Regions from separate parts of the Caldalkalibacillus horti genome, predicted to be linked through region 2. Evidence: predicted binding sites of a transcription regulator. Region 2 holds the regulator's gene; the other holds the start of a gene.
The links. The regulator NrdR, encoded in region 2, represses ribonucleotide reductase genes. The targets are predictions, from matches to a motif close to AACACNATATATNGTGTT.
Positions count from the first base shown of each region.

Region 1 (12,499 bases), on a different contig from region 2:
GGTCAACATGCTCGTATACTTCTCCCGTTAAGAAGTTCTGAGGAGAACCCTGAAACTCTTGACCCATGAATAATCCACTGTAGATCATGGTAGGCTGAGGTTCCTGAGTCATAGGCTGTTCAGGAGAGTGTTTCTCCCCAAAAGTATCCGAATTAAGAATATACTCAAATCCAGTTCCATACTCTACCAGGACAAATTCTTCCTGCTCATTTAAGCCAACAATTAAGTAACCTACCTCTTGACCGTTTTGTGACACTAGAGCAAGCCATTGCTTACTTCCGGGACCTACTGTGTGAATAGTGAAAGTTGCTTGTGCCCACTCCTCAAAGCTGGTATCTTGACTTGCTATTTCGCGAATGACTTCCTGTGTAAAGTCATGAAGCTTATTTGACCAGTTCGTTGAAGCGGCCTGTTTCGTTGAGTTATGGAATTCTGTTTCCTTCAGCTCTAAGCTTGATTCGCTGAACAGAGGCGAGGACATCGCGCTTCCATTTATGGGTAAATAGGCAATAGCTAAGCAAAAAAGGACAATGACATAAGCACTTGCTCTCTTCTTGTTGTTTTTCATGAGTATACCCTCCTAATGAAGCGAAATGAAATGCTTTTATATGTTCATCCTTATCCTACTTGAAAAGCCTTATAATTTCTGTAACACTCTGTCGGGCGAAATATAACTTTTTTGAACTAGTTCAATCGAATTTTAGTCTGTGGATCTGTTTGTAAGTAGACTAGTCCGACATTTATCGGGTTAACCTCTATTCTTGGTCGATATTGCTCTACTTCTGCTAGTCTTTTATTCAAAAGTGCCTCTCTTGAATATTCCTCTTCTTTTTCTGTTTCTAGCTGATCAGGACGTTTGTTTTGTTTTAGTTTTCCAAAGAAATCAGTTGGCTGTTGTTTCAAGTTCCTTGAGTTAGGAAAATAGAAGGATTTTATTAAGTCAATCTCCTCATCAAGTCGCTGATTTGCTTGGGTAGCCCAAGTGGTATCCTGATGATGAAGAAATTCCTGAATATGCTTCTCAATATGCTGAATAGAAGAAGCCAAAGAAAATATCGGCCGGAAGGTAAAGTGATAATCAGGTATTTTTGGCGTTAAGCGGTATTGACCTAGCACTCCTTCAAATTCTGTCATCATCTGTCCAGTAACAAGATTAAATCCTAGTGGATAAAAAATATCCTTTTTTTGATCACTGATAAAGGATATTTTATAATTAATAAGTAGCCAAGGCATCAAGCCTTGTGTTAAATTAGCTTTCGAAACTTCTTCATAGAGCCGAATGAATTGTCCGTTTTGCTTAGCTGAGTCGAATATTTGGTGGAGTCTCCAGCAGCCAAACTTAAGGAGCTCTCCTCTTACCTCATCAGGTACGTGATCATTATCAAAAACAAAGGTGAGCTGTGCAGGCTGTGGTGTAGCCCCTGTACGTTCTACAAACATCCAGTAATAAGGACGATTCATGATCTGTTTGTCCACCTCAGGAGTTAGCTGAGTGGTTAGATAGGTTTGGTCTTGATTAATGATTTGACAATCCATACTGTGTAAGAAAGCTTCTACATAGTTGTATAATTGTTGCTGATTCATAACTATGCTCCTTTATAAGTTTATCCCCGCCCGTTTCCTACTTAAAACATTGCATTTATTGTGATTGGACAGAATTTGGCTGTTTCATTTCCTTCATTGACTCTTGTATGGTCTGGAAATAGGAAGAAAAATTATCAAGCTTAATATGCATCTCTTTAGGAGATCCGGAAGCTAAGAAAATATCCGTTAAATGATCTTCAAGGGACTTATTTAATCTCATTTTATCTAGGATTTGATCCAGCTCCCCAATGACCATCTCGAACAGATGAATTTTTTCATAGAGTAGGTAGAGAATGTACTCTTCAATAGTTCCTTTTGTAGAGAGGTTGTAAATAAACACATCTCGCTGTTGTCCCAAGCGATGAACTCGGCCAATTCTTTGCTCCACTCGCATCGGATTCCAAGGAAGATCGTAATTAATGATATGGTTACAGAACTGCAGGTTAATCCCTTCTCCACCGGCTTCAGTGGCAATGAGCACCTGAGCCCTGCTCTGAAATAACTCTGTCATCCAATCCTTTTTACTTCTTTTGAACCCTCCACGAAAAGGCACAGAGCTTATCCCGTTTTCATATAAAATACGCTGTAAATAATCCTGTGTCGCCCGATATTCCGTAAAGACGATGACTTTATCATCAATTTCTTTAATAAGCTCCATCATCTTTTTAGCCTTGGAATGAGACTCGATTTCTTTAATCAAGCCCATAAGCTCCCATACATGTTTCTTCAGTGGGGAATCCTCGGTACATTTTTGATAAATGTTATACAAGGTGACGAAGGTCGCTTCACGGCTGCTGCAAATTTCTCTTTGTAAAGTAATCATGGAGAAGGCACTTCCCAGACCTGCGTTCGCTCTATACTGCTCTTGGACAAATTGAGTAACAGCATCATAAAGCCGCCTTTCCTCAGGGGAAAGCTCAAGCTGAATATTATGGACAATACGCTTAGTGAACTCTACGTTTCCATCCTTACGCATGTTTCGGATCATGACTTTTTTAAGCAAAGCTTGAAGCTGTTCCTCGTTCTTCGCTTCACGCTTTCCATTTACAAAAGTATCCTGAAAAGATACAGAATCACCTAAAATACCAGGCCTCAGAAGAGAAACAAGATTAAAGAGCTCCTGTATTTCATTTTGGACAGGTGTTGCTGTTAATAACAGACAATATTTTTTCTTTAATTGATTGATGAACTCATAATTCTTTGACTTATTATTCTTCAGTTTATGTGCTTCATCAATAATGATCATATCGTATTCCTGCTCCATGACATGATCACGATGTGGAGGGCGTTTAGCTGTATCAATGGAGGCAACAAGAATATCATATTGCTTCCACATATATTCCTTTTTCTGAGCCATTGCAGGTATAGAAAACTTTGCATTGAGCTCCTTTGTCCACTGAACAACAAGAGAAGCAGGAACTAGGATCAATGCTTTTTTTACGAGGCCCCGAATCATATATTCTTTTAAAATTAACCCAGCTTCTATTGTTTTACCTAATCCAACCTCATCTGCTAGGATGGCCTTTCCGTGCATCTCTGTAAGAACGGTTTTAGCAGCCTCAATTTGATGTGGGAAAGGAGTAAGCTGCGGAAGATGATGTAAGCTTTCTAAGGAATCGAAATCGGAAATCATTAAGCTTTTCTCTGCCTGAAGAGCAAGCTGAAATAGGTCTAGCTTATCCCAAGAGCCATCCTCTCTCATCTTTTTTTCCATTGTGTCAAGCCAGCTGTGGTTGTAGGTAATAGGAATCTGTGTCATTATGCACCTCGTTTATCTCAATGTCTTTAGCACAACGCTACTTTCAGCAGCTGTGCCTTTCTTTTGTAATTTGAAGTAGAAAAATGCCGAAAATAATGATAGGATAATAGGGGCATTAGTACTTAGTATAGTCATATTGAACGAAACAAATACTTGCGAATGATTGTAAGGGGAGAGACTATTAAGGGAATAATGGACGAGGGAAGGATAGTCCTTATTGCTTGAAATAGCGCCGAAGGAGCAAGCCGTTAGGGTGAATCTCTCAGGTACAGAAGACTCTTACAGGACGCACCTCTGGAGAGCGTTTGGTCGCTATAAGTGGATCAAACCACCAAAGGGGAAACCTTATTTTCTAAGCTGTGAAAGAAACAGAGGAATATAGGGGTAACTCTCAGGTAACAGGACAGGGATACAGGCAGCTGTATTTCTCTGTCTTTTTTTCATAGTTATTTTACTTAATCAAGAAATATTAGGGGTCAAAAAATCAAGGAGGTGTTCGCGTGGCAACATTAAAACAAACGCCACTTTTCCCTGTCTATGAAAAACACGGGGCCAAAACGATCGACTTTGGTGGCTGGGATTTACCTGTTCAATTTTCGAGTATCAAAGAGGAGCATGATGCAGTGCGGACGAAGGCAGGTCTTTTCGACGTTTCTCATATGGGAGAAGTTACGGTAAAAGGCTCTGGAGCTCTTGCATATCTGCAAAAAATGCTAACGAACGATGTAGCTAAGATTCAGGATGGGCAGGCTCAGTACAGCATTATGTGTTATCCTGACGGTGGATCGGTAGATGATCTGCTCGTTTATAAAAAAGCAGATGAGGATTACCTATTGGTCATCAATGCGTCGAACATAGACAAAGATGTAGAGTGGCTACAAAAGCACGCTGAAGGAGATGTAGAGGTTGTGAACGTATCTGATGATGTGTCACAGCTTGCTCTACAGGGACCATTAGCTCAACAAACTTTGCAAAAGCTTACAGATGTTGACTTAAATGAGATTGGCTTCTTTCAATTTAAAGAAGGCGTGGATCTTGGAGGTGTTTCAGGCTTAGTCTCCCGTACAGGATATACAGGTGAGGATGGCTTTGAAATCTATTTGAATCCAAGTGATGCTCCAGTGCTGTGGGAGAAGATCCTAGAGGCTGGTCAAGAGGATGGTGTGTTACCATGCGGCTTAGGAGCTAGGGATACGCTGCGCTTTGAAGCTAAGCTAGCGCTTTATGGACAAGAGCTTTCTCCTGACATTTCTCCTATTGAAGCGGGTCTAGGCTTCGCTGTTAAAGTAGATAAAGAAGAGGATTTTATCGGGAAGGATGTATTGAAGGAGCAAAAGGAAAACGGAGCTCCTCGTAAGCTTGTTGGTATTGAAATGATTGAACGTGGAATTCCAAGACACGGTTACCCAGTGTTCGCAGGTGAAGAGCAGGTAGGTGAGGTAACAACAGGAACTCAATCACCGACTTTGAAGAAGAACGTGGGATTAGCTCTTGTTAAGAAGGAGTATGCACAGCTTGGTCAAGAGCTGTACGTTCAAATTCGTAATAAAAACATCAAAGCTGTGGTGGTTAAAGCTCCTTTTTACAGACGTTCGAACTAAATTTCTGGATTGAAGCCTTAACCTGTTTTTCCATAATGGAACTTGATATTTCTCAGGTAGTAAATGAATAGTTGGATGCTTTTAGAGATGAAGGAGGGGTTTTCGTGACGTATCGTTACTTACCGATGACTGATGCAGATCGTAAGGAAATGTTAGCTGAAATTGGGGTACAATCGGCAGAAGAGCTATTTTCAGATATCCCAGATAAAATTAAGTATAAACAGGCTTTGAATATATCAAAGGCTCTGGATGAAACAACATTAACTCGCTACATGATGGGGTTGGCGAACAAAAATGCCAATTCGCTTGAGTACTCTTCTTTTATTGGAGCAGGGACGTATGAGCATTATATCCCAAGCGTTGTAAATCACGTGATTTCCCGTTCTGAGTTCTATACGGCTTATACACCTTATCAGCCTGAAATCAGTCAAGGTGAATTGCAGGCTATCTTTGAATTTCAAACGATGATTTGTGAGCTTACTGGAATGGATGTAGCAAACTCTTCGATGTATGATGGTCCAACAGCACTATCTGAAGCGGCAGCTATGGCTTCTGGTCTTGGTAAACAGAAGAAAATTGTGATCTCTAAAGCCGTTCATCCAGAAGCACGTAATATCCTACAAACTTCTTCAGTAGGACTAGGTATTGATGTTGTTGAAGTAGATGTAGTGGATGGAGTTACGGATTTAGCAGCTCTTGAAGCGGCCATTGATGATCAAACGGCTGGGGTGATTGTACAATATCCTAACTTCTTTGGAAATCTAGAGGATCTTGCCAAGGTTGAACAGCTTACACATGCTAGTAAAGGAATTATGATTGTAAGCTCGAATCCTTTAGCTTTAGGTACCTTGCAGCCACCTGGAGCGTTTGGTGCTGATGTGGTTGTGGGTGATGCGCAGCCATTCGGTATTCCTACTACTTACGGTGGACCTCACTGTGGTTACTTTGCTGTTACTACAAAGCTGATGAGAAAAATTCCTGGTCGTCTTGTTGGGCAAACAAAGGATGATGATGGAAAACGCGGCTTCGTGCTAACATTACAAGCGAGAGAACAGCATATTCGCCGAGAAAAAGCGACATCTAATATCTGTTCTAACCAAGCGTTAAATGCGATTGCAGCTTCTGTAGCAATGAGCTCATTAGGTAAAAATGGTGTACAGGAAATGGCTTTATTAAATATCCAAAAGGCCCAATATGCGAAGAAGCAATTACAAAACGTTAAAGGAATTGAGGTTACGTATGACCAGCCTTTCTTTAATGAATTTGTGATTAAACTGAGCAAGCCGGTTAAGGAAGTAAATAGTAAGCTTTTAGAGAAGAAAATCATTGGTGGATATGATCTTGGATTAGATTATCCGGAGCTTGAGCAGCATATGCTAGTAGCTGTAACGGAGATTAAAACAAAGCAAGAGATCGATCAATTTGTACAAGTGCTGGAGGGGATTATCAATGAATAAGAGTGGAGACAAAGCCCTCATTTTTGAAATGAGCAAACAAGGTCGTGTCGCATATTCTTTACCTGAAAACGATGTACCAGAGATTGATATCACAGATGCGCTTCCAGCTGATTTTCTAAGAGCACAGCCAGCTGAGCTTCCAGAAGTTTCAGAGCTACAGCTTATGCGTCACTACACAGAGCTTTCAACAAGAAACCATGGAGTAGATAGCGGCTTCTACCCGCTTGGGTCTTGTACGATGAAATATAATCCGAAAATCAATGAGGATGTAGCTAGATATCCTGGCTTTGCTCGTATTCATCCTTATCAGCCTGAGGAAAGTGTGCAGGGGGCGTTAGAGCTTCTTTACAACCTACAGGAGGATTTGAAGGAAGTAACCGGTATGGATGAGGTGACTCTGCAGCCTGCGGCAGGTGCTCACGGTGAATGGACAGGATTAATGATGATTCGTAAATATCATGAGTCTAAAGGTGAAGGAGAGCAGCGTACGAAGGTTATCGTGCCAGACTCTGCTCATGGAACGAATCCAGCAAGTGCTTCCGTAGCAGGTCTAGAAACGATAACGATTCCTTCTAACGAAAAAGGACTTGTAGATATTGATGCCCTGCGTAAGGCTGTCGGGCCAGATACGGCTGCATTGATGCTAACAAACCCTAATACATTGGGCTTATTTGAAGAGGAAATCGCTGAAATTGCTGAAATTGTACATGAGGTAGGCGGACTTCTTTATTATGATGGAGCTAATGCTAATGCTATTTTAGGCTTTGCTCGCCCTGGTGATATGGGCTTTGATGTGGTTCATTTGAATTTGCACAAAACGTTTACCACTCCTCACGGTGGAGGGGGACCAGGAGCAGGTCCAGTTGGAGTAAAGAAGCAGCTTATTCCGTTTCTACCGAAGCCAGTCCTAGTTAAGAAAGAGGATCGTTATACGTTTGAATATGATCGTCCAGAAAGCATTGGTCGGGTAAAGGCTTACTATGGCAACTTTGGTATTTTAGTACGTGCTTATACGTACATTCGTACGATGGGTGGAGAAGGATTACGTAGAGTTTCTGAGCAAGCAGTAATTAATGCTAACTACATGATGAGAAGGCTACAGAATCACTATGATCTACCATTTACTCAGCATTGTAAGCATGAATTTGTTCTTTCTGGTCGTCGTCAGAAGAAGCTTGGTGTCCGTACGTTAGATATTGCTAAGCGTTTGCTAGATTTTGGCTATCATCCGCCAACAATTTACTTCCCGTTAATTGTTGATGAATGCCTGATGATTGAGCCAACGGAAACAGAGTCGAAGGAAACGCTAGACGAGTTTATCGATGTGATGATTCAGATTGCAGAAGAGGCTGAAAACAATCCAGAAATTGTTCAAGAAGCTCCACACACAACGATTGTTGGCCGTTTGGATGAAGTAACAGCAGCACGTAAGCCAATCTTACGTTGGACGAAGGAATAAAGATATAAGGTAAATATAGAATAAAGTAAATAGATTCTAAAGAAAAAGTGCTAGCTCAAAATATATGGGCCAGCCTTTTTCTTACTTAAAGAGCTTCTTAGAAATTATATGAGATTTGGAGTGGAAGTGAATGGAGCTTAGCCAGACTTGGCGATTTATCGACAGTGGAGATCAGGATTCCGCTACGAATATGGCGATTGATGAGGCTATTCTTACCGCCAATCATGAAGGGCTAGTCCCTCCGACGATCAGATTCTATACATGGAAGCCTGCTACTTTAACAGTGGGCTATTTTCAGAAGGCTGCAAAGGAAATTGATCTAGAAGCTGTACGTCGACATAATCTTGGCTTTGTCAGGCGCTTAACTGGAGGGCGTGCTGTCCTTCACGATCAGGAGCTAACTTACAGTGTAGTCATTGCCGAGAAACAGATGCCCCAGTCTGTTACAGAGGCTTACCGAGAGATAAGTCAAGGCTTGTTATACGGCTTCAAGGAACTAGGCTTGAATGCTTACTTTTCAGTTCCAGCGACAAAGGAGCAGAAACAAGCGTTAAGACAGCCCCAATCTGCTGTATGCTTTGATGCTTCATCCTGGTATGAGCTAGTTGTAGAAGGACGAAAGGTAGCAGGGAGTGCCCAAACAAGACAGAAGGGTGTTGTCCTTCAGCATGGATCTATTCCATTAACGATAGATATTGACATGCTGTACGACGTTTTTCGTTTTTCTAATGAGAGAGTAAAGGAGCGGCTGAAGGCTGGATTTGCTCAAAAGGCTGTAGCCATTAATGAGCTTAGGCAAGAAGCAGCATCTATTAGTGAAGTTAAAGCAGCGTTTAAAAAGGGTTTTGCTCAAGGATTTGGTGTAAGCTTGCAGGATGGTGAGCTTACAGCTAGAGAGCAGGAGCTAGTGGAGGAACTAGTCCGAACAAAATATGGAATGGACACATGGAATTTCAAAAGCTAGTATTTTAGTCAAGCGATGTCAGAAGAGAGTTAGCTGATTGAAAGATGAAAGATTAATACATTTCGTTGTATAGTGAAGACAGTTGTAGTAGGTGTTGAAAAAGCCAAGGAAGATACATGAGACCCTTGTATCCTTCCTTGGCTTTTTATCATAAATAGCTTTATATGATTAAATACTTATAGACCTAGAATAGCTCTATATAGGTTAAAATCCTTTGACAAACTCCTGCTGAAGCTTAACCGTTAATGGTCCTGGTATTCCAGGCCCAACTGGCTGATCATCAATTTGTGTAATTGGCATGACTTCACTTGTCGTACTCGTAATAAATACTTCATCAGCATCAAGTAAATCTTTTACCGTAAATTCCTGTTCTTTAACGATAAGCTCGAGCTTTTCACATAGCTCAAGAACCTTCACTCTAGTGATTCCATTTAATATAAGTGAGGATGCAGGATGAGTATATAATATCCCTTCTTGCACAAGGAACACATTGGAGGAGCTTCCTTCAGTTACAATATCCCCTCTGTGTTGAATCGCTTCAAAGCCACCTTCATCATTTGCTTTTTGCTTAGCTAATACGTTACCGAGAAGATTTAAGCTCTTAATATCACAGCGTAGCCAGCGGACATCCTCAAGAAGAACAGCTTTTACTCCGTGCTCCATAAACGCTGTAGGACGAGGTAAATCCTTTGTATAGGCAACAAATTGTGGTTTAACATCATCACTAGGAAAGCCATGGTATCTTGGAGCTACACCGCGCGTTACCTGTGTATAAATAATACCCTCTTGGAGTTGGTTACCCTTAACGAGCTCCTGAAGCTGTTGAGTAAATTCCTCAGCTGAAAAAGGTAGAGATAAACGAATTTCCTTTGCACTACGCTCTAAGCGTTGAATATGTTCTTCTAATTGATAGCAGATTCCATTGTATACTCTAATTACCTCATAGATTCCGTCACCAAACTGATAGGCGCGGTCCTCAATATCAACCTTTGCATCTATTCTAGTTACAATTTCTCCATTAATTAGGACTTGAGCCATTATGTTGTAGCCTCCTGTTTTTCCATAGATAAATTTCTAATAGACTAAATTTTTTCTACTTTATCATAAAAAACCGCAGTTGAATAGAATTAATCACTTTTTCATTTAGGCAAGTGCTGAAAAAGATTGATTGATGAAAGAAATAAAAGGGAAAAGAAGATAAGGGGCAATCTCCCTCTTTTTTTGAAAAATTTTAGGTTTGACGAATTGAATTTAATTGTTCTAATTTCCTATATATAGTATATGATAAAAATAAAAATACTATATATCGTTGTTTTCCATTGTTATTCTATCATATCTATGGTAACCTAAGAGACATACTTACTCTAACAGACAAACATACTTAATCAGCAAATAAACAAGACATTTACTATCAAAGAATCGTTAACGATGCTTCTTTTTTTAGTAGGATGACTTGTTATTATATTGTAATGGACATGGAGGGGATTTTTTTGGGAACTGTTTTAGTGGAGGACAAGCTTTCTGAAATTAATGTGGAGAAATTGAATCAGGATATTCAGCTTTTTCCTCAGGTTCATCCCATCACCTTTGATATGCATCGGAAGCTTCAAGGTGTTTCTAGATTGGTGATGCTGGATCGTTATTCATTTAAGGACATTGAAAAGAAAACACTACGAGAAGGTGACTTTGTTGTTCTTACGGTTAAGGATGATCCGAAGTTTCCAGCAAGGGGCTACGGAATTCTTGTAGATTTTGATGAACAAACTAAGACAGCTAAGGTAAAGGTTGATGAGTCGTTTAGAGGGGTGCTAGAGGAGCCAGAAAGTATAGAGACGGGAATCATCCAAGTCTCTCTAGATGTAGTGGAGAAGCCACTAGAAATCTATTATGAGCAGATCGCAGCTAGAGTGGCTACTGGATTAGCAGCGGTTGAAGCAACAGAAGCGAAGCGTCAGAGTGCCTTCAAGGATTTTTATGAGGAGCTTGTACAGATGAACTTTGTTCCTGCAGGCCGTGTGTTATACGGAGCTGGAGCGGGTACAGACGTAACCTTCTTTAACTGCTATGTGATGCCTTTTCCTCAGGATTCACGCGGAGGAATTGCCGAGCATCGTAAAAAAGTAATGGAAATTATGAGCCGTGGAGGAGGAGTAGGGACAAATGGTTCTACCCTACGTCCTAGAGGTGCGCTATGTAGAGGTGTAAATGGTAAGTCAAGCGGCTCTGTATCCTGGTTAGATGATATTGCCAAGCTGACCCATCTTGTGGAGCAGGGTGGTTCAAGACGTGGAGCACAGATGATTATGCTTAGCGATTGGCATCCAGATATTATTGAATTTATTATTTCTAAAATGCAAAACCCAAAGGTACTCCGCTTTATCATTGAGAAGGCTGAGGACCCTCAGATTAAGAAGCTAGCGAAGGACAAGCTTAAGTTTACACCGTTGTCTGGAACAGAAAAAGAAATGTACGAGCGGATTATAGCGGTGCATAAAGAAGCTAAGGAATCTCCTTTTACCTCTGAGGTCGTTCGAGAAGCGGAAGCAAAGCTGGTAGACGGTGGAACGTATTCTGTCAATAATCCTGAGTTTCTGACGGGAGCGAACATTTCTATCTGCTTGACAAAGGAATTTATGCAGGCTGTGGAAGAGGACGGAGAATACGAGCTGCGTTTTCCTGCTGTTGAAACCTACTCTGAGGTGGAAATGAAAGCCTATAACAGAGACTGGGCACAATCCGGGGATGTTAGAGAATGGGAAGCGAAGGGCTACGGTGTACGTGTCTATAAGAAAATGAAAGCTAGAGAGCTATGGAAGCTTGTAAATATCTGTGCTACGTATTCAGCTGAGCCTGGCATTTTCTTTATCGATAATGCTAATGACAAAACGAATGCTTCTGCCTATGGTCAAAAGGTTGTGGCGACAAACCCTTGTGGAGAGCAACCACTAGCCCCTTACAGTGTGTGTAATTTAGCTGCTGTTAACCTAGCCGAAATGGTGAACAAGGAAACAAAGACCTTCGACTTTGAAAAGCTAAAGAAAACGGTTCGTGTTGGTGTGCATATGCAGGATAACGTAATTGATGCTACTCCTTATTTCCTTGAAGATAACACTATACAAGCTAAAGGGGAAAGACGTGTAGGACTTGGTGTAATGGGCTTACATGACGCACTGATCTACGAAGAGAAGGTTTATGGATCTGATGAGGGTAACAAGCTTGTTGATCAAATTTTCGAAACGATTGCTACAACAGCGTATCGTGCATCTATCGAATTAGCGAAGGAAAAGGGCAGCTTTCCTTTCCTAGAGAAGGAATCAGCCGCCGAAACAAAGCAGCTAAGGGAAGCCTTTGTCCAAACGGGATATATGAGTTCTATGCCTGAGGATATTCGTGAAGGGATTTTAGAGCATGGTATTCGTAACTCACACCTATTGACGGTAGCACCTACAGGAAGTACAGGAACAATGGTAGGAGTATCAACAGGTCTTGAGCCTTACTTTTCCTTCACGTATTTCCGTTCAGGAAGACTTGGTAAATTCATTGAGGTTAAAGCAGATATTGTACAGGATTACTTGGATCGCAATCCTGAGGCAAGCTCCGAGCAGCTACCACCTTGGTTTATATCTGCCATGGAGCTGACTCCAGAACAACACGCAGATACACAATGTATTATTC
Region 1 covers NZ_JAUSTY010000011.1:113,672-126,170, reverse strand. The annotation lists gene J2S11_RS13830 (hypothetical protein) at 1-568, opposite strand, end outside; gene J2S11_RS13825 (YqhG family protein) at 685-1,584, opposite strand; gene J2S11_RS13820 (DEAD/DEAH box helicase) at 1,640-3,343, opposite strand; glycine riboswitch at 3,503-3,632, shown strand; gene gcvT (glycine cleavage system aminomethyltransferase GcvT) at 3,844-4,944, shown strand; gene gcvPA (aminomethyl-transferring glycine dehydrogenase subunit GcvPA) at 5,049-6,401, shown strand; gene gcvPB (aminomethyl-transferring glycine dehydrogenase subunit GcvPB) at 6,394-7,860, shown strand; gene J2S11_RS13800 (lipoate--protein ligase family protein) at 7,991-8,824, shown strand; gene dat (D-amino-acid transaminase) at 9,029-9,862, opposite strand; gene J2S11_RS13790 (vitamin B12-dependent ribonucleotide reductase) at 10,315-12,499, shown strand, end outside.
Region 1: the regulator NrdR is predicted to act here: its motif matches at 10,120-10,137, upstream of J2S11_RS13790 (vitamin B12-dependent ribonucleotide reductase).

Region 2 (12,499 bases):
AGATTGAAGGAAAAGCTACTCGTGCTCAAAGAGCAATATAAAAGTTATACAGAGAATTAAGCACTTAAAATTAAGCACTTAATTAATTAGCAGCCTATGCTGATCAACAAATGTATGGTCGCAATCAGGCTGCTTTTTTATATATAAAAAGACACAAAATAAAACTTTTAGTTGCAATATATGCTATACTTAATATAATTATATTATAATTAGTATAACCTATATTGAGGAGGAAACAGATTAATGACAACCAAAATTGCAATTAATGGCTTCGGGAGAATAGGGAGAATGGTTTTCAGGCGTGCTATTAAAGATTCTTCTCTTAAGATTGTTGCCATTAATGCCTCCTATCCGGCTGAAACGTTAGCTCATTTAATTCAATATGATTCGGTACAAGGCAAATTTGATGTACAGATTGAAATAGAGGAGAAGGCTCTTATTGTAGACGGTAAGCGTATAGAGCTTTTAGCGAAAAGAGACCCTCTTGAGCTTCCTTGGGGAGAGCTAGGGGTAGATATAGTCATAGAAGCAACAGGTCAATTTAATCATCGTGAAGCGGCGTCCAAGCATTTTATCAGTGGAGCGAAAAAGGTCATCTTAACCGCTCCTGGTAAGCAGGAGGATATAACGATTGTTATGGGAGTGAATGAGAGAAAGTACGATCCTGAACAGCATCACTTGATTTCTAACGCTTCCTGTACGACAAACTGCCTTGCTCCTATTGCCAGCATCCTAGACAGTCAATTTGGGATTAGGGAGGGAATGATGACAACGATTCATTCCTACACAAACGATCAGAAGAATTTAGATAATCCACATAAGGATCTTCGCCGGGCTAGAGCCTGTGCTCAATCCATTATTCCTACAACAACGGGGGCTGCTAAAGCGGTATCTAAGGTTCTTCCACAGTTAGAAGGTAAGCTTAATGGATTAGCCCTTCGTGTCCCAACTCCTAATGTTTCAGTTGTTGATTTAGTTGTGAATGTGGAGCAAGAGGCTACGGTTGAGCTGGTCAACCAAACGCTACAGCAGGCTAGTGAACGTCAGCTTAAGGGAATTATAGAGTATACGGAAGAGCCACTTGTATCTATAGATTATGTGGGAAATTCACATTCAGCTATTATTGATGGATTATCTACCATGATGATGGGTTCAAATCAGATTAAGGTGATTGCCTGGTACGATAACGAGTGGGGCTACTCCTGCCGTGTAGTGGATTTAGCTAAGTTTGTGGGGGAACGATTATTGATTAATAGGCAGGAAGCTGTTCTTCATTCATAAGCTTCTTGATTAAACAGAACTACCTTTATGGATAGCTTCTAATGACATAGCTATTTAAATGACAGATATATTTATTAGATAGTATTTGTAGGATAACCATACTCAGGCGTGGTTATCCTTTTTGCGATTTGATTTTGTATGTCATAAAGTTATAAAGCCATAAAGCCAATATAGAATATAATCCTCGAAAGGACCTATTTCTCTTTGCTCTAATCTAGAAGGCTTTGCTATAATAGATGGTAGTGTGTTAAAGAGGAGGAGTGTTCATGGGATTTAAGGATTTTTTTTCTAATCGAACGGAAACATTAGAGCAGCATCGAAATAAAGATTTGCAAACTAGATACTACAAGGCCAATAAATCTAAAGTCATGCAAGCGGTTAAGTCGATTATTGAAAGTGATCCACAGCTTCGTCTACTAGACTACTCGGAGGATCATGGAGAAATTACAGCAGAATACATAAAACCAAGAAAAGCATTTGTTGTTGTAAGTGTCATTACGGTGTTTCCATATCGGACAGCTGTAGATTTTACGATTACAACTAGTACACTTTTTCTGCCTATCGATTGGGGCTTCAGCCGAAAGGCAACGTTACATCTTTATGAAAAGGTGAATAAAGAGCTGGAATTCATCGGAGTAGGATTGACTGAAAAGAAGGATGCTTGATCTTTATCGTCATTAGGCACCTGCACAGCTTCTTGAATAAGGTAAGTTATGTAGTAAAGCCCTAAGAGAAATCATATCCATATTTAGGTACAAAAAATCCCCCAATCATTGCTGAAAGGGGGATTTTATTATGCCATACAATGGTTGTCAGCATGTATCTATTTCTATGCAACAACCTTTGCTTTTAATTTTAGCTCAGAGTGAGAGCCTTTTAAAATATGCATGGTTACTTCTGGTCTGCAACCAAGACGAAGGTTAGCCCCTGTTTGTCCTAGGCCACCACTAATATAGTAAGGACCATGCTCGTGCTCCTGGAGTCCACATAGATACTTTTTGAACGGTTTTAGTCCCATTTTTAAAGAATGAACAGGGAGCGGATAATAAATTTGTCCAGAATGGAAATGACCACAGATTAAATAATCAAATGACTGTTCGATATCTTTAACCACTAGAGGATCATGCGTTAAAATGATGCGAATGCCTTCATCAGTAACATTACGGAAGGAGGCTTCAACATCGGCATGCCCTGAATAGCGATCGTCAATCCCAATGAGCTGAAGAGGAACACCAAAATCGTTTTCCTCAATCACATGTGTTTCATTAGAAAGCACTACAACACCGAGTGCTTCTAGCTTCTTCTGGATTTCAGGTAAATGATCAGCTACGATCCAATCATGATTACCCCAAACAGCGTAAACGCCATATTTGGTTGGGATCTTCATAATAATTTTCATGAAATCAATAAAGCGATCAATACTCTGTACCCGATCTAAATAATCCCCTGTCAGTGCAATGAAATCAATTTCTTCATCTTTAACTAACTCTAGGACTTTTTCAGGCTTAACCGAAAGTTTCTCAATGTGAATATCTGTTAAATGGAGGATTTTGAGCTCTCCATTAAATTTTCTTGTTGGTTGGAATTCTATATCAATTTGCTTGTATTCCGGTCTAAACGTATTCCAATATGCTTTTGACAAGATTGAAAAACCAGCTATCGTAGCTAATGAAGTTAAAAGCACGGATCCATCTCCTTTATAGATTTACTTCTCTATCTATCCAATCCTTTTTTCATACATATTCTATCATATAGGAATAATACTTCGAACTCTACCCCAAAAATATGACAATTGGATGAGGAGTAATAAGCTACTCCCTGCAAATTGCTTATAGCAAAGCTATTGTAAGTATAGCATAAAACAAAAAAGCCTTCTTATGGCAGAAGGCTTGAATTTTTTAAGACTTAGGTCGTACTTTTACTCTTATTCTCCATATAAAACATATTGAGCAATATTCTTTGAATGATCACCCATACGCTCTAAATTACTTAGGATATCCAGAAAAACAGCGCCTGAATTTCCACTACATTGGTTCTTGTTAAGACGCGAAATATGATTTTTACGGAAGGTACGTTCCATTTTATCTATTTCACTTTCATTTTGTAGAACCTGCTCGGCAATTTGCTTATCTTCATTTTCTAAAGCAGCTATGGCTAGACCTATCGTTTTATCTGTTAGATTGATCATTTCCTTTAATTCTTTTATCGCATCCTCAGAAAACTCAACTTTGTGAGCAACAGAGAACTCGGCTAGCTCCGCAATATTTTCAGAATGGTCCCCAATTCGTTCAATATCATTAATGGTTTGCATCAAAATAGAGCTTCGTGCTGATTCATCCTCACTTAGTGAGCTTTGCTGAATACGGACGAGGTATTCTGTTGTCTTTTTATCTAAATCGTTCACAATTTCTTCTTTCTGAAGAGCTAATTTACCAAACTTTTCATCTCTAGTGAAGAAATAATTTACAGCGTCATTCAGTGTTTCTTTAGCGAATTCTCCCATGCGCAGAATCTCGTGAGTTGCATTACCAAGAGCCACAGACGGATTAGACAACAAGCGCTCGTCCAAATGGATCGCTCCGAATTGAAGCTGTTTCATCTGTCCTGGAACCACCTTTGTGACTAAGATGGCGAGTAATGTGACAAATGGCAAATGAATTAATGTATTGGTCATGTTAAAAATACCATGGGCATATGCAATTTGCATTCGAATATTTGCTCCAGTAATATCTCCTAGCCAAGCTATGAATGGGATGAAAAAGCTCATCACAGACATGAAAATAAAAACTCCGATTAGGTTGAAAATAACGTGAAAGGCTGCTGCTCTTCTAGCTGCTACAGTTGCTCCAATAGAAGCAAAGACGGCTGTTATTGTAGAACCCAAATTATCTCCTAGCAGGACCGGTAATGCTCCTGCAAGTGGAATCAATCCTTCATAGGCAAGAGATTGAAGAATAGCAATTGCCGCTGATGAGCTTTGAACGATGACTGTAAAAACTGTCCCTACAATAGCTCCCAAAATTGGGTTTGAAGACAAATCGGTAATAAAATCATGGAAAGCCTGGAGATTAGCTAATGGTTTGACACCACTGCTCATCGTTTTTAACCCTAAAAATAGAAGTCCAAACCCTAAAACAATTTGTCCAACGTACTGATATTTGCGCTGTTTAACGAAAAGAAATAAAAGCACTCCTACAGCGATAATAGGCAGGGCGTAATCATCAATTTTTATCCCAATAATAAAGGCAGTCAGGGTTGTTCCAATATTAGCTCCCATAATGACACCAATTGCTTGTCTCAAGGTCATTAACCCTGCATTGACTAGACCAATCGTCATAACCGTAGTTCCCGTCGAACTAGATATTAAGGCCGTTACCAATATACCAGCTAAAACTCCTTTCAACGGATTAGAGGTGTATTTCTCTAAAATACTTCTCATTCGGTCACCTGCGGTTTTTTGTAATCCGTCAGACATAAACTTAATCCCGAATAAGAAGATGGCTAGTCCACCAACAAAATTAAATAATAATTCCTGCCAGTCCATAAAAGATGAGCTCCCCCTTGTCCTATGCCGTTCTTTGAAGTCATGTGAATGTATGCTACAATTCAATATATTTACATAAAAACAATGTTGTTAACAAAAAAAACACTCGTCACATATTATAGCGGAATATGACGAACAAGAAAAGCGTTAATCATTATCTCTTCTTGACGAAAAACACAGAATAAGCGACACTAAGGATAAGCTAAATTGGAGTTGATGATTATGCGTTGTCCATACTGTGGGCATTTAGGGACAAGGGTTTTGGATTCTAGACCTTCTAATGAAAATCGTTCAATACGTAGAAGACGGGAATGCGAATCCTGTTACCAACGATTTACTACTTTTGAAATTGTCGAAGAAACTCCGATCATGGTCATAAAAAAGGAAGGCACGAGAGAGGAATTTAGTCGAGATAAAATTCTCCGCGGGCTTATTCGTGCTTGTGAAAAGAGACCGGTTGCTCTTGAAACGTTAGAAAATATCGTGCACAAAATTGAAAATGATCTACGAAATACAGGACAACAGGAGTACCCTAGTCAGGAGATCGGAGAAAAGGTGATGGACGAGCTCTACCTCATTGATGAGGTTGCCTATGTCCGATTCGCTTCTGTATATAGACAATTTAAAGATATTAATGTATTTATTAGTGAGCTAACAGATTTACTAAAGAAAACATGAGCGCTTTGACATTTATATAAGAATGGGTGATTACTGTTATGGCTCTAGTTTGGAATGAGGTCAAACCTATAGACGGATTTCGTGTACAGGCCAAAAGGATTTTGAGTCATACTGAACATAAAACACTAACACATCTTTACCAGCCTATTATTGGCGCACTATCCTATGCGTTATACCTAACACTGTTAGATGAAGTGGAAGGAGAACGCTTATTTTCTGTTGAAAAGAATCATCAATGGCTAATGAAGGTCATGAATCAATCATTAGATGTGATCTATCAATCGAGGCTGAGATTAGAAGCATTAGGATTATTAAAGACATATGTGCTGCATAAGGATGAGGATCAGACTCTCTTTGAGTATGAGCTGTATCATCCACTTACCCCTGAGCAATATTTTGGAGATGATTTGTTAAGTATCTGTTTATATAATCAGGTAGGGGCCCAGCGGTATAAGGAGCTACGAGTTCGATACTCAGCAAATACGATTCAAGGCGGAGAAAATCTCCAGAAGCAAAAGCATGAAATTACAAAGGAATTTCATCAGGTTTTTTCTTCCCTTTCTCCTTCGGAGCTTGTAGCTAAACGAGGTAGTGAATTAAATGATCAGCTTAGTGAATTAGAGCAAAGCTATCCGCTACCAAAGCAGGCGGATTCTTATTCTGGTTCCCCAACCTTTGAGCGGTTTGCATTAGATATTGATGTACTAAAGAGTTTGCTCATGAAAGGGTTAAAGGCGGACGAAATTTACAACGGACAATCCCTTCCTTATATTAAAAAGATCGCTTTTTTCTATCAGCTAGATGAATGGAGCATATCCAGAATCGTCCAAGATTCACTGTCAAATCAGGAGCAGCTGGATTTAGGTGTACTGAGCGAAAAAGCAAAGGAATGGTATCGTTTTCAGGAGGGGGGACAGCCTCCTCGTATCATTCATGATGTACAGCCTATTGAAAAAAGAGTGTTCACTAAGCCTGAGGAACTGACGGAAGAGGAGCGACATTTGTATCAGCTTGAGAATCTTAGCCCCCTGCAGCTGCTAGAGCAATTTCAACGCGGAGGTAAGGTAGCTGAAGCTGATGTCAGGTTAGCCGAGGAGCTTTTATTGGAGTATAAGCTAGAGCCAGCTGTTATTAATCTTCTTCTGGAATACATCTTTTATACCAATAACTACAAGCTGCCAAGAAGCTTAGTGACGAAGGTTGCCGCTCATTGGAAAAGGTTCAACGTGCAGACGGTTAAGGAAGCACAAGAGCTTGCTTTGAAGGAGCAGCAGCAATATAAGGAATGGCAAAGTAAACAAGAGCAAAAGGATGGGGGCAGTAAGAGTACTGGAAGGGCAAATTCACGGAATAAGCAGCCTATCCGGACAGACAAGCTTCCTCCATGGATCGAAGCTCAGCAGAAGAATGAAAGGGAAATGCAAAGAGCTGATAGTAAGATAGAGAAGGAAGAGAGTATGGGGCTTACTGAGGCAGAGCAGGAACGAAGAAGACGAATAGAAGAAAAGCTAAAAAGTCTAGAAAGCATGAGATCAAAGTGAGGAGGCTAAAGGATGGAACCCATTAAGTATGTTCTGCAGGATTGGTTAAGAGAGCGTGGAGTTTCACAGGAGGATATTCAGAAGCAAAATCACTACTATCTCAGTCATCCTATATTTCAAAAGTGGTGGCAGCATCATCCTGAATGGCAGCCCGATCAGCTCCTTCCATATATGAATAAGATTAAGGAATTTGTAGGTGAGCAGCAAAGCTGTCAAAGCTGCCGAGGTCTTCATGAATGTAGCAATATGATGAGTGGGCATGCTGCACACCTAGAGACCTACCACACGATTATTGAAGCTACTTATAAGCCTTGTTCTTATCTGCTAAGAGCAGAGGAATCCAGTAAGAGACATACTCTTGTAAAAAGTCATAAGATACCTAAGGACATTATGTCTGGTTCAATGAGAAATGTTGATTTAGACGACCCACAGAGAGCCGAGGCGTTTGAAGCTGTTCTTGATTTTGCTAAAAAAGCTACTCCAGGTGAGGACTTGATCGGTCTTTATTTGTACGGCCCACTAGGTGTAGGAAAAAGCTACTTACTTGGTGCTGCCTGTAATGCGCTAGCAGATCGTGGCATTGCCTCATATATGGTCTATAGCCCGGATTTCTTTCGCGAAATGAAAGGGGCCATTGCTGAGCAAAATTTAGAGGAGAAGCTACAAGTATTAAAAGAGGTCCCTGTGTTAATATTTGATGATATAGGAGCGGAAAATATTTCAGCTTGGGCCAGAGATGAGATTCTCGGAGCCATTCTCCAGTATCGAGTAATGGAAAAGCTACCAACGCTATATACTTCAAACTATGATTATGATCAGCTAGAGGAGCACTTGTCCTATTCTCAAAAAGGAGGAATAGAGCAGCTGAAAGCGAAAAGAATTATGGAACGGATTAGGCATTACACAGATGCATATTTTATTGAGGGACGTAACCGCAGATCAAGAGCATAATAGTTTCATTGTACTATCAGAATTTATAAGCTTAGAGGTAGATAGTAGAAAAACTAAGGCTTTCGCTAGGACTTGGCGATAAGCCAAGTTTTTCTAATAACGGGAGAATGCCTTTTAAGTATGTAGGAAAACGTTAATAGGAATGTGCCATATAGAAAGGAGATATAAAAAATGTCTAAAGTAACGATTCAGGTTAGAGATGATGGTTCATTATTTGTATCAGGTGGGGAGTTTGAGCTTATTGATGCGGAGGGGAATGCATTTGAAACAAGACCAAAGGTTTCCCTTTGTCGCTGTGGATTAACGGCTAACAAACCTTTCTGTGACGGCTCTCACAAAGGAAAATTTCAGGATAGAGTTAGAGCGCCGAAGCCTGAAGCTTCGGAATAATTGAGTATGGAATGCATTTGATGAATGGTGGATTAATGGATTTATTATCGATTTAAGTAAGTATCAAACAAAGTAAGTATCAAATGAAACTAAGTATCAAATGCAATAATACACCTATATCAAGGGATTCATGTTCCAAAATAAGCTTTTAGTGCAAAAATACACTTATTTTTTGAAAAACGGCTTTTTCAGTCGTTATAACATTAAATAAGTGTATTTTCGTATTTATTTACCTATTTCCTTTATAGAGTAGCTGGATTAAGTGTATTTTTGCACCTATTAGTTTAGAACTTAGCTTGCCACTAATTAAGGTAATATTGCGAGAAACTAAGTTAATCAATGAGAAAAACAAAGTTATTCTTCAAGAAAAGTTATTCTACAAGGGGCTAAGTTTTTCTGCTAGAACTAAGTTATTCTGTGAGAGCTAAGCTGTTCTGCAAGAGCTATTACTCTGAAAGAACTAATAAAGCTCTAGGATGTTGTGTAAGGTACTCCTTTTTCCAATCTATTTTTATCTGATCCCATGTTTCACCTTTGTCTACAGAACAAAATAGCCCATGATTATTTAATGCATAAAATGTATCATACTGAGAAGGATCGGCTGCTAAGCTGGCGATTAAGCTACCTTTCGATTGAGGTAGCCCCTTTGTTACCTCTTTCCAAGGATAACCTCCATCTTTGCGATAAATAGAAGAACAGGCAGAAGAACTATTGTAGGCTGTAGTCGGATTTTCAGATGCTGAGACGATTAACGTATTAGGATCATTGGAGCTAATAGCTAAGTCATAAAGATATGGTTTTGTATCTAGCCCGTGTCCAGTTGCTATCCAGCTTTCTCCTTGATCGAAGCTTTCAAGAACTGCCCGTTCAGAGATAATCATCCCATCTGCGCCACAAGCAGCATAGATTCTTTTGAAAGCTTTGTGATGTGTTTTTAGGGTATGCGCATCAATTGGGTGACCTTCTTTAGTATCTAACCATGTGTTTCCTCCATCCTGTGAACGTAAAACAGCTCCAGCTTCAATAGCAACCTGAATGGTTCCAGTGTTAGGCTCTTCAACAATAGAGCGGACATGATGAGTGTGTGGCTTTGGTGGGAACGCCCACTCTGAAGATGAAGGCATAGAAGGAATGTCTGACCATTCATTCCAGGCAGAGCCTGCATCAGCAGAATAGTACACAGTACTTGGCTGTGTTCCTGCATACACCTTTCCAACATTTCCGTTACTTTTTGTTGGACTAACCACTACTGCTGTAAAGGTTTTTGAGGGCAGCTCCTGCGCAATTTGCTTCCAGTTAAGCCCTGTATCTTCACTAAGCCACAGACCGTGTCCAACTGTCCCACAGTAAATACGCTGTTGATTAAAAGGATCAGCAGCTAAACAGATAGGATGTTTATCCTGAAGCTGATACGTACATGCTACAGAGCTTTTTTTGTCTTCAACCTTAATTAATTCATTTTCCATACATAGAAAGTAAGTTTTCATATAGATATCCTCCTTACTAGTAATAAAAGATATTCATACGTAAGGTGTCCGATTTACTCAGGATAATCGTATTGCTTGTATTTCGTATATATTTGTATTGTTATAATCCCATACCTTTTTCATAAAGGAGGAAAACTCAAATTTTTTGGGCTCAATCCCAGAAGGGCGAATGCATAGATTAGAAGGGAAGTATAAAAGGGAAGGAAGATTGCACATGTATCCTTATCAACAGTACGGCCAAATGCCTGCCTCCGGATCTGGACAAATGCCACATTATCCTATCGAGCCATCTAATCAGTATCAACAACAGCCTTTTCCACCTCAGCAGATGCCTTACATGCCACAAGAGCCACATCACCACCATGCTCCACAGTATGCTCAGCTAAAAAATGAAACCTTACAAACCGTTGAACCTTTCGTACAATACGGCTTGAGAGAAGCTCAACATACGTCGTACCCTCATGCTTTTAGGGAAGTAGCTGCTATTACTTATCTAATAGGAAGAGGATTTAGTCCTAGGATGGCTCATCAAATTGTTGAATCGTGGGAGATGAATGAACACTTTTAGTAAGGTATAGGGATTAATATATGTTTGGTAAGTCAGTAGTAATTAAGTATAGATAAACTAGTTCGTTTGCAGAATAAAACAATTACTAAGAGCCTAAGATAATGTGTGAAGGGAGTGAGTAGCTTGTTCCTCAATATTAGCTTAGGTTTTATTTTGCCTTGGATTGTGGCTTTTTTTCTGATTAAAAAGGATAGGAAGCTCTTAGTTCTCATCGCTCCATGTGGTTCTGTTATTGCCTCAACCTTTGATCTTTTAGGAAAGGGGTTCGGCTTTTGGAAAGTTACGCCGTTTTCTCTTGAGCTTATGAACGCAATTCCCATGTATTTAGGGATATATCCCGTCCTAGCTACATACATGATTTTTTTTATAAATAGAAAAAAATGGCCTAGATTAGTTGGAATTCTTGGATTCACTTTATTCACGACAATTCTCGAAGGGCTTGGTGTTGTCTTCGGTAAGGTTCATTATTATAACGACTGGAATATAGGGTGGACGTTTATTTCATATTTGATTCCATTTATATTGGTTTACTTTTATTATTCTTATCTAAAGAGGCTAAGGTTAATATAGGACTGAGCATAATCAGTTAAATAAAGTGTAATGCATTAGTGCGGCTTAATTTGTGTGTTACATTTTATATTGCAATAAAGGTTTAAATTTGCTAAAATAATTCTTGCAGTCGCAAATAACTTAATGATTTATAGGGAGATTAATTAAGAGTGAAAACAATTCGGGGCCTTAGCTCAGCTGGGAGAGCGCTACGCTGGCAGCGTAGAGGTCAGGGGTTCGAGCCCCCTAGGCTCCACCAAACATTACAAGCGCACACGCGCACACTCATTTATTTGAGTGTGCGCGTTTTTTGCGTTATTGGGGAGGAAATACTTAATGAACCAAGTGAACAACATAGGTGATTTGTTTTGGGTGGATTTGAAGTCGTTAGATGTTGAAAAGAGTAAGAAATTTTACCGAGAAGGGTTTGGCTGGTCATTTAGAAATGAAAATTGGGGCCACCGAAATCAAACGGTGATTTATTCTGGGACGAAACGCATTGGGGGATTAACAGATCTTCGTTCACCGGTCTATTCTCCTGAGACGGAGCCGCATGCTAGTATTTATATTTTGGTCAATCATGTAGATACAATGCTGGATAGAGCGGTAGAAGCGGGTGGAAAAGTTATGCTTGAGCCTTTTCATCTCCCTGGGATGGGACGTATGGCGACGCTGCAAGATCCGCAGGGGGCTGTGTTATCTGTTTGGGAGCAAACTGGGGTTTTTACGGGGATAGGAAAGCAAGAAGGGGCTGAGGAGAGGCTAAGCTGGATCGTACTTTTTTCGAGGGAAGTGATCCAAGCAAGTCAGTTTTATCAGCAAGTGTTTGATTGGGAAATGCAGCGCATGAGTGACGGGGATCGGGTTAGAATTGGGATTTGGAACAAAGGAGAGCAGATTGGTGTCATCATGGAGAGGGATGGAACAGAAAAACAGTTGTCAGACGAGTGGATCATCGGATATAAGGTTGGAGAAATGGAGCAGCTATATGCCGGAGCGGTGTGTTTGGGTGCACAGGTTACGGAAATACAGCCGAAGCGTCAAGGAACAAGTAAAATGGCGTATGGGGTTGGTCCGGATGGTATTCCGATTGTGCTTATTCAAATTTAAAAATGGCTATACTTGATTCAATTGTACGTAAACGATGAAAGGCAGGATTTTTATAATTTATCATACAAAAAGAGATTGTATAATATGAAAAACAGATAATTGTAATGGAAACTTGACATTGAAAGTGAATGTAAAGTATAGTTTACGTAAAGGGTACTTTACATGAAGGGTAGAGATAGGATGAAGCATCGTTTGAAGGAATTAAGAGCTACACATGGATGGACGCAGGAAAATTTGTCTGAGCAAGTTGGAGTTTCACGGCAAACGATCATCTCCATTGAAAGTGGTCGGTACAATCCATCATTGGAATTGGCTTATAAAATTGCTAAAGTATTTCGTTGCAAAATCGAAGATGTATTTATTTTTGAGGAAGGAAGTGAGAAGTCATGAATATAGAACA
Region 2 covers NZ_JAUSTY010000004.1:136,618-149,116, forward strand. The annotation lists gene J2S11_RS05775 (CYTH domain-containing protein) at 1-60, shown strand, start outside; gene J2S11_RS05780 (glyceraldehyde-3-phosphate dehydrogenase) at 244-1,281, shown strand; gene J2S11_RS05785 (cytosolic protein) at 1,548-1,946, shown strand; gene J2S11_RS05790 (metallophosphoesterase) at 2,111-2,965, opposite strand; gene J2S11_RS05795 (Na/Pi cotransporter family protein) at 3,206-4,825, opposite strand; gene nrdR (transcriptional regulator NrdR) at 5,048-5,503, shown strand; gene J2S11_RS05805 (replication initiation and membrane attachment family protein) at 5,542-7,044, shown strand; gene dnaI (primosomal protein DnaI) at 7,057-7,995, shown strand; gene J2S11_RS05815 (CDGSH iron-sulfur domain-containing protein) at 8,167-8,385, shown strand; gene J2S11_RS05820 (WD40/YVTN/BNR-like repeat-containing protein) at 8,832-9,872, opposite strand; gene J2S11_RS05825 (hypothetical protein) at 10,087-10,440, shown strand; gene J2S11_RS22275 (CBO0543 family protein) at 10,606-11,010, shown strand; tRNA gene J2S11_RS05830 (tRNA-Ala) at 11,173-11,248, shown strand; gene J2S11_RS05835 (VOC family protein) at 11,326-12,099, shown strand; gene J2S11_RS05840 (helix-turn-helix transcriptional regulator) at 12,280-12,489, shown strand; gene J2S11_RS05845 (hypothetical protein) at 12,486-12,499, shown strand, end outside.